2 regions of the Gordonia sp. DT101 genome follow, and region 1 is predicted to be linked to the other one. Evidence: riboswitches for the same ligand, from Rfam matches in the RefSeq annotation. Region 1 holds a riboswitch; the other holds the start of a gene.

Region 1 (4,188 bases):
CGGAGACCGCCGGCGGGGTGGAGCTGTACTTCGGCGCATCATAGGCACTACCGGCCGTGGAATCCGCCGCCGAGCTGCCCTCCGACGTAGCGGAAGGCGAGGCACCCGAACCAGCGGAACCGGTTGCCGGCGCGCCACTGTCGACAGCCTGCGGTTCGTCGACGGCGGTGAGCGCTCGCAGAACGGCGGTCCGCTGCTCGGCGGAGGATTCATCCGTCGCAACGGTCGTGAGCACGCTCGCCGCACTCTCGGTCGCCGTCGCCTGGGGGCCGGGGAACTGCGCGGCCAGGAATCGCACATAGTTCACCGGAGCCAGGATGATGCTCTTCGCGCTCGCGGCGAGTGCGGCAACGCCTGCCTCGACCTCGTCCGGCGCTGCATGGACGATGCCGTCGAGGATGTCCTCGAACACGAAGAGGTCCGGGAGGTAGGCGCCGTAGCCGAGGTTGGGCAGTTGGGGCAGCTGGTCCTGGACCAGCCGGACCAGGGGCTGCAGGTTCGCCAACGATGCGCCGTTCGGCACATCGATGGTCCAGTGGCCGGCGAGGAAGTCGGGGATCACATTGCCGTCGACCCCGATTGCCTCGGCACCCTGGCGGATGACGCCGACGATCGCGGAATCCTGGGGGACCATGCAGGTGGTGGTCGAACCGGCGGCACATTCGGTGGTCGGCCACTCGGCCGGATTCAGATACATGCGATATGGGTAGTAATTGTGCTTGGTGAAGTAGCCGACCAGTCCGTCGATCGCGCCGATCGGATCGTGTAACGGATCGGGAAGGTCACAGATGGGATCACCGGCCGCGCACACCGTGGTCACCGGGATGGTCCCGAAACCGCCGTCGCGGGGGCCGGTCATGGTGAGCCCGGGAATCACACCGATCAACGCCAACTCGATGCCCTCGCCCCCGAGGGTCCCGTCACGACGCGGATCGGAGTAGAGCTCGCCGGAGATGACCGGGATCTTGTCGCCGTTCTCATCGAGGACGAAGTCGCCGTTGCCGTCGACCTGGTACTTCCGGATCTCGACGTCGTCGTCAGGATCGTCGGGGGTGTTGTGGATGTCCACCTTGCCGACCCGGTCGTTGCCGATGTCCGACAACACGTCACCCGCCACCCGGGCGCCCTGCGAGTAGCCCGCAACCACGACCGGACTGCCGGGGCATTCACTCTGGTAGGTGGCGATCGCCTTCGTCGTCGCTGCCTCCCCCTGCGCCACGCTGTCGTCGTAGCCTGCGGCACCGAGCGGCCAGAGCGTCGTCGGATAGTCGGCGTAGATGACCCGGTACGGCTCGGCGGCGTAGTCGGTGTCGTCGCCGGTCCCCAGCGTGTTGTCCAGCCCCGTCCCGCTGTATCGCTGCTTGATCCCGACCAACGCCGCGCCCTCGGGATCGTTCGTCCCCCCGACGACGACGACCGCACCCCCGCCACATTCGGCGGCAGCGGCCGTTCCGATGGCCCCGGGCACGCAGAACGCCGCGACGACAGCCAGGCTCGAGCACGCGGCGATGAGTACGACGGAGGCCCGACGCGAGATCGGGAAGCGGGTTGTCATACGTTCGGCCTTCGTCCAACCTGGCGCACACCGGACCGGATACGCGTCCCCAGGGCTGGCCACAGGGTAAATGTACGATCTCAAAACACGAATCCCCATTAGTGATGCTAACGATTTCTAACTGATGTTTTGCCAACGCAAGACGGGAATTTCATCCATTCAGAGGACAGGTGTCATCAGATCGGATCACCGCGATCAGGAGGGTTCTCACGTCGCCGGCGCCGTGTTATATCCTTGACGCCAGGTCATGAGCATCAGCGCAAAGCCCCGGCTTGCTGATCGGCAACCCTCCATCCGCGGTGGGGTGCTCCGGGTGATGACCGGGTTGAGGAACTCGAGTTCGAGCTCCCCGGCAAGCGCGGGTCCGAAGGTCGGACCCCACCAGGGTCGTTGCACCCTGCCGACCGTAGAAAGCGATGACACAGTCATGTCCGACGCCCCCGAAGAGACCAATCCAGTCGACACCTGGAGCTTCGAGACCAAACAGATCCACGCGGGTCAGACCGCGGATCCGACCACCAACGCTCGAGCGCTACCGCTGTACCAGACCACTTCGTACGTCTTCAACGACACGCAGCACGCCGCGAACCTCTTCGGACTGGCCGAACCTGGCAACATCTACACCCGGATCATGAACCCGACGCAGGACGCCGTCGAGCAGCGCATCGCCGCACTCGAAGGGGGTGTCGCCGCCCTGCTGGTGGCCTCCGGACAGGCAGCCGAGACGTACGCGATCCTCAACATCGTCGAGAACGGCGGACACGTCGTGTCCAGCCCGCGTCTGTACGGCGGTACCTACAACCTCTTCCACTACACGCTGCCGAAACTCGGTATCGAGGTGTCCTTCGTCGACGACCCGGAGGATCTCGATTCATGGCAGGCCGCGATCAAGGACAACACGCGAGCCGTGTTCGGCGAGACGATCTCCAACCCCAACAACGAGATCCTCGACATCGAGGGCATCGCCGAGGTCGCTCACCGTCATCAGCTGCCACTGATCGTCGACAACACCGTCGCCACGCCGTACCTGCTCAATCCGCTGGCACACGGCGCCGACATCGTCGTGCACTCGGCCACCAAATACATCGGCGGCCACGGCACCGCGATCGGCGGCGTGATCGTCGACGGCGGGGCCTTTGACTGGCGTGCCCAGCGCGACGGTAAGGATCTCTTCCCGGGTTTCACCACCCCGGACGCGAGCTATCACGGCGCGGTCTTCGCAGATCTCGGCGCGCCCGCCTACGCATTGAAGGCGCGCGTGCAGTGGCTCCGCGACACGGGTGCGGCGATCTCCCCGTTCAACGCCTTCTTGCTGGCACAGGGACTCGAGACGCTGAGTCTGCGCGTCGAGCGCCACGTGTCCAACGCCCAACGTGTCGCCGAGTTCCTCGAGCAGCATGCACAGGTGGAATCCGTTGCGTACGCGGGACTCTCGTCGTCGGCGTGGTACGAGCGCGGACAGCAGATCCTCCCCAAGGGGCAGGGCGCGATCGTCTCGTTCGAGATCACCGGAGGGGTCGACGCGGGGAAGAGCTTTGTGGATGCCCTCGGACTGCACAGTCATGTCGCGAACATCGGTGACGTACGGTCGCTGGTGATCCACCCCGCATCGACCACGCACAGCCAGCTGACGCCCGAGGAACAGGCCGCCGCGGGCGTCACCCCCGGTTTGGTGCGCCTGGCCGTCGGGATCGAGGGCATCGACGACATCATCGCCGACCTCGAGCAGGGATTCGCGGCGGCCGCACGATAAACCGGAGATCAACGGAGACAGGGGAACCGAGGTGCAGCGCAGAGTGAGTGAATCGTGTCGGTGAGTATCGAACCGAAGACCGAGTCAGCTGACCGGCCGGACTGGGAGCAGTTGCCGGACGGGGCGATGTCCAGCGTCCGGATCGGCTCGGTCTCGCTCGACAACGGCGGGCAGATCGACAACGTCACCCTGGCGTTCCAGCGCTGGGGGACGTTGTCGCCGACCCGCGACAACGTCATCCTCACGCTGCATGCCCTCACCGGCGACTCGCATGTGACCGGGCCGTCGAATGCGGAGCATCCGTCGCCGGGCTGGTGGGACGGACTCGTCGGCCCCGGATGCGCGATCGATACCGACGAATGGTGTGTCATCTCCGCCAACGTGCTCGGTGGCTGTCGGGGTTCCACCGGACCCGCGTCGCCGGATCCCGATGGGCGGCCGTGGGGTTCACGCTTTCCACAGATCACCGTGCTGGATCAGGTCCGGGCAGAGCGACTACTGCTCGAGCACCTCGACGTCGCAGGCATCGGTGCCGTCATCGGCGGCTCGATGGGCGGCGCACGCGCTCTGGAATGGGCGATCGAATATCCGGAGATGGTCCGCAGCGCACTGGTTCTCGCCGTCGGCGCCAGGGCGACCGCCGACCAGATCGGTACGCAGACCACCCAGATCGCGGCGATCAGGGCCGACCCCGACTGGCAAGGCGGCGATTACCACGGCACCGGGCGTGTGCCGTCGACCGGTATGGGCGTGGCACGGCGCATCGCCCACCTGACCTACCGGGGTGAGGTGGAACTCGATCAGCGGTTCGCCGATCACCCTCAGGGCGACGAGGAGCCGCTGACCGGCGGCCGCTACGCGGTGGACAGTTACCTGCAGC
Region 2 (4,188 bases), on a different contig from region 1:
CCCGCCGCGGTCGCCCATGATCGGATCTCGGCGGGCGTGGGCGACGGCCCGGCCAGATCTGCGACGATGACGTCGGTGCGCGAGCTCAGTCGCCACTCGTGCAGTGCCGCGCCGAGCCAGCGGAAAGTCCACTCTTCGGCAAGTTTTCGGTTGTCGCAAAACACCATTGGCACCGAAGGAAACCGCACTTGAGCCTCCGCCAATGCCTCGGCAAGGGTCGCGCCGGCGACATACTCGCGCTTGAACAGCGCACTGTATGGAGCCTCGACCACCACGGCGGCCCGGGGCAGCCCGGCGAGCTCGGCGAGCTGGTAGGTCAGCTTGCCAGAGGTGAGTCCGGCGCTCAGGTCGTCGATCGACTTGCGCTCGACGGCGGCGATCACGGTGTCACCGTCGGTGACCGCGTAGTCGCCGGCGGGCAGCTTCCGGCGTGTGGTGGTCGTCTGCTGGTGGGTGAAACCGTACGGGTAGCGTTCGCCGGAATCGACGATGATCTCCAGCACCTTCCCGTGGGCCCGCGCGGTGGGCAGCGCGACATTCGGACGAGCCTGCTTGGTGGTGCGTCGCGACTGCCAGAAGATCATCTCGCGACCACGGGCGCGAGTGAGGACGAACTGCGACCGGTTCTCACGGCTCCGATCGAGCACGAGATCGATGGCCGCGCCCCGGCGTGACACCGACCGGACGGGGAGTTGTTCGATGATTTCCGGATTCGACGGCCAGATCTCGGCCCGGTGGCAGTAGATCTTGGTGGTGCGTGGCCATGTGTCGCGGACCTTGAGGATGATCCCGTTGGCTCCCAACGGAATCCGGACGAGATAGGGAAGCGACGATCCCTCTTCGGGGTTGCGTGCGATCAGGAAGTCATCGGGCATCGTCGATCCCCAGTGCGGTGATCACGGTGCGTAGCTTGGCCGTCGTCTCGTCCAGCTCGGCCTGAGGGTCGGACTGCGCCACGATGCCGCCTCCCGCCCACGTGCGCAGGGTGTGCCGATCGTCGGCCACCTGAACGCACCGGATGGTCACCATCCATTCGCCGTCGCCGTCGCCGTCGCACCAGCCGACTGCACCGCCATACAGGCCTCGCGGCTCCTCGACATCCCGGATGAACTGTGCGGCAACATCACTGGGTGTGCCGCAGACGGCCGGCGTAGGGCTGAGGAGCAACGCGAGGTCCAGCGCGGTCACCGAGTCATCGCGTAGCGTCGCCCGGATGGGCGTGGCGAGATGCCAGATCTCACCGGTGGCGCGGATCTCAGGCGTCGGCGGGGCTTTCAGGTCCGCGCAGATCGGGCCGAGGCGGTCGCGCAGATAGTCGACGACGAACGCATGCTCGGCGAGATCTTTGCCCGATGACGCCAACGTTTCTGCGGCGGCGCGGTCGGTCTCGGGGTCCGATGACCGTGGTGCAGACCCGGCGTAGGGCTGGGCGGTGACCACGCGACCGTGCTTGCGCAGCAACACCTCCGGGCTGGCTCCGAGTAACCACGAGCTGTCGCCGGTTGCCGCGCTGACGTCGACGGCGAAGGCATTGTGCTCGGTGTTGCCGTGCGCGAGTGCGCCGATGAGGTGGTCGATGTCGACGACCGGTGTGACGGAGAGGTCGACCGCCCGCGCCAGCACCACCTTGTCGACCGTGCCGTCGGCGATGGTTTTGATCGCGTGGGTGACCCGGTCGCGATGGATCGCGTGGTCCGGGTGGAGGGTCCTCGAGGTCACGTCGTGGTGGCGGGGCGGCGTGCCGGCGAATGGCACCGGATCGTGGGTGAGTGTGACCGGCGCGACGAGCGCTGCGCGATCGTCCTGGTCGAAGGGGATCGCCCCGGTGATCGCATCGACCGCTCCGGTCCGGACGGCGTGCGCGGCCGCCGCGGCCTCGGTGAACCGACGCCGCTGCCCGTGACCGCGGACCGTGCCGTGTGGGCGTGACAGTACGAACATCACGGGGGAGACGCTGTCGTCGGAAAACGCCATGCACTCACGCTACCGGCGCAGCATCGCGGGAGTTTCGCGCATGCTGAGTGAAAATTGACACGTCGAGGCGCCATCGGTGAATCTTGACGTGGGTCATGAGTGCCAGTGACAAGCCCCGGCTCGCTGGTCGGCAACCCTCCTCCGCGGTGGGGTGCTCCGGGTGACGACCCGGCCGTGTTCGAAGTGATCACGGCAAGTGCGGATTCCTCAGGAGCTATTTGTCATGACTGCTGTCCTTTCGGTGCCCTTCAACACCCCGGCGCCCTTCAACACCCCAGTGCCCTTCAACACCCCTGCTCCCCATACCCCGGTCGTCGACACCGAGACGATCCCGCCGTTGGCGCAGGTCGTCGGTGCCGACGAGTGCGTGCCGTGCTCGACCGGTGAGACGGTGCGATACGCCAACCTCGACTACGCGGCCAGCGCGCCGGCACTGGCCGCGGTGGCGCAGACCGTCACCAGCTCGTTGTCGCAGTACGCCAGCGTCCACCGAGGTGCCGGCCACCTGTCCCAGGTCACCACGGCCCGCTACGAGCAGGCCCGCGAGGTGATCCGGGGATTCGTCCGGGCACGCGCCGACGACGCCGTGGTCTTCACCCGCGGCACCACCGACGCCATCAACCTCGCAGCCCATGCGACCCGCGGTGACGTGGTGGTGCTCGACATCGAACATCACGCCAACCTGCTGCCGTGGTGCGCGCCCGATCGCGACGGGTCGTCGCGGGTGCGGGTGGTCGGTGCGTGCGCGACCATCGACGACACCCTCGCGGCGCTGGAGGCCGAACTCGCCGCGGCGCCGGCCGCGTTGCTCGCCGTCACCGCGGCGTCGAATGTCACCGGTGAGGTGCTGCCGATCGGTCGACTGGCATCGATCGCCCACCGCAACGGCGCGCGCATCCTGATCGACGCGGCCCAGCTCGTCGCCCATCGTCGGGTGTCGATGGTCGGTCACGGCATCGACTACCTGGTCTTCTCCGGGCACAAGCTCTATGCACCGTTCGGGGCGGGCGTGCTGATCGGACGCCCGGACTGGCTCGACGCCGCCGAGCCCTACCTGGCCGGCGGCGGCGCATCGGCGAGCGTCTCGGTCGGCGCCACCGGCGGTGACACCGCGATCGAGTGGCATGCCGGCCCGGCCCGTCACGAGGCGGGTTCGCCCAATGTGCTCGGCGCCGTGTCCATCGCGGCCGCATGCGACGCGCTCGACGCCATCGGATTCGAGCACATCGGGTTGCACGAAGAACTACTGCGCGCACGCCTCGACGACGGGCTGGCGACGATCGACGGTGTCACAGAGCTGCGGATCTTCGAGGACTCGACCGACCGGGTCGGTATCGCGGGCTTCGACGTCGACGGCTGCACGCCGCGGGCGGCGGCCGTCTTCCTCAGCGAGAGTGCGGGAATCGGCGTCCGCGACGGGAAGTTCTGCGCGCACCCGCTGTTGAACCGTCTGGGGTATCCGGACGGCGCGGTGCGGGCGAGCTTCGGACTCGGGACCGGCTCCGGCGACATCGACCGCCTCGTCGGCGCGCTGGCGAGACTGACCACGAGAGCGAGGACATGATGAGCATCGAATACGCACGCCCGTCGTCGACGATCAGCATCGGCCGCCCTCGATTACAGGTCGCCCTGGCAGGGGACACCTCGGCGTCGGCGTTCCCGATCGTCGTGCGGCGGCCGACCCTGCGCGATGCGCAGCGGGCGCGATCGCTGCTACTGGCCGGCGTCAATGATCAGGCGAACTTTGTCGTCGCGCTCGAAGTGGAGGCCGCCATCGCCCCGCATCCGGCATCGGCGCGCGCATCCGCCGATCTCGACGACCGTCCGGCGGTTGCGAACGAACCCGAGACGATCCGGTACGTCGGGACGCCACACGGGCTGGTCTCGCTGATCCGCGACATCTATGTGGCCGAGATCGCCGACGCGGTCATCATCGTGCCGCTCGACGGTTCGGCCACCACGGCCCGGGTCCGTGAACAGGTGCTTCCCCTCCTGGACCCCGGACGGGGACGCGTCGCCTGACGCGTCGACATCGATGGCCCGGGGTGAGACCGGTGGTGTGTTTCGTCTCACCCCGGGCTGTGTTGACACTGCTTCTCACTGGTCAGTACGGTTCTGCCGTCTCGGTCACCGGGATGACCGGCGAGGGGGGAACGCATGTATCGGGGAAGTGTTGTGTCGCGGTTCGGCCGCCTGGCGGTGGCCGTTGTTGCG

Evidence for each region. Region 1 has a riboswitch for S-adenosylmethionine ahead of ACLQ3I_RS12145 (bifunctional o-acetylhomoserine/o-acetylserine sulfhydrylase). Riboswitches for the same ligand answer to the same signal wherever they lie in the genome.
Region 2: another riboswitch for S-adenosylmethionine. It lies ahead of ACLQ3I_RS08460 (aminotransferase class V-fold PLP-dependent enzyme); the one in region 1 lies ahead of ACLQ3I_RS12145 (bifunctional o-acetylhomoserine/o-acetylserine sulfhydrylase).

Annotation. Positions count from the first base shown of each region.
Region 1 covers NZ_JBNCLX010000003.1:181,714-185,901, forward strand. The annotation lists gene ACLQ3I_RS12140 (PE-PPE domain-containing protein) at 1-1,555, opposite strand, end outside; SAM riboswitch class IV at 1,799-1,920, shown strand; gene ACLQ3I_RS12145 (bifunctional o-acetylhomoserine/o-acetylserine sulfhydrylase) at 1,983-3,308, shown strand; gene metX (homoserine O-acetyltransferase MetX) at 3,363-4,188, shown strand, end outside.
Region 2 covers NZ_JBNCLX010000002.1:413,795-417,982, forward strand. The annotation lists gene ACLQ3I_RS08450 (ERCC4 domain-containing protein) at 1-875, opposite strand, end outside; gene ACLQ3I_RS08455 (isochorismate synthase) at 865-1,974, opposite strand; SAM riboswitch class IV at 2,066-2,179, shown strand; gene ACLQ3I_RS08460 (aminotransferase class V-fold PLP-dependent enzyme) at 2,198-3,538, shown strand; gene ACLQ3I_RS08465 (hypothetical protein) at 3,538-3,996, shown strand.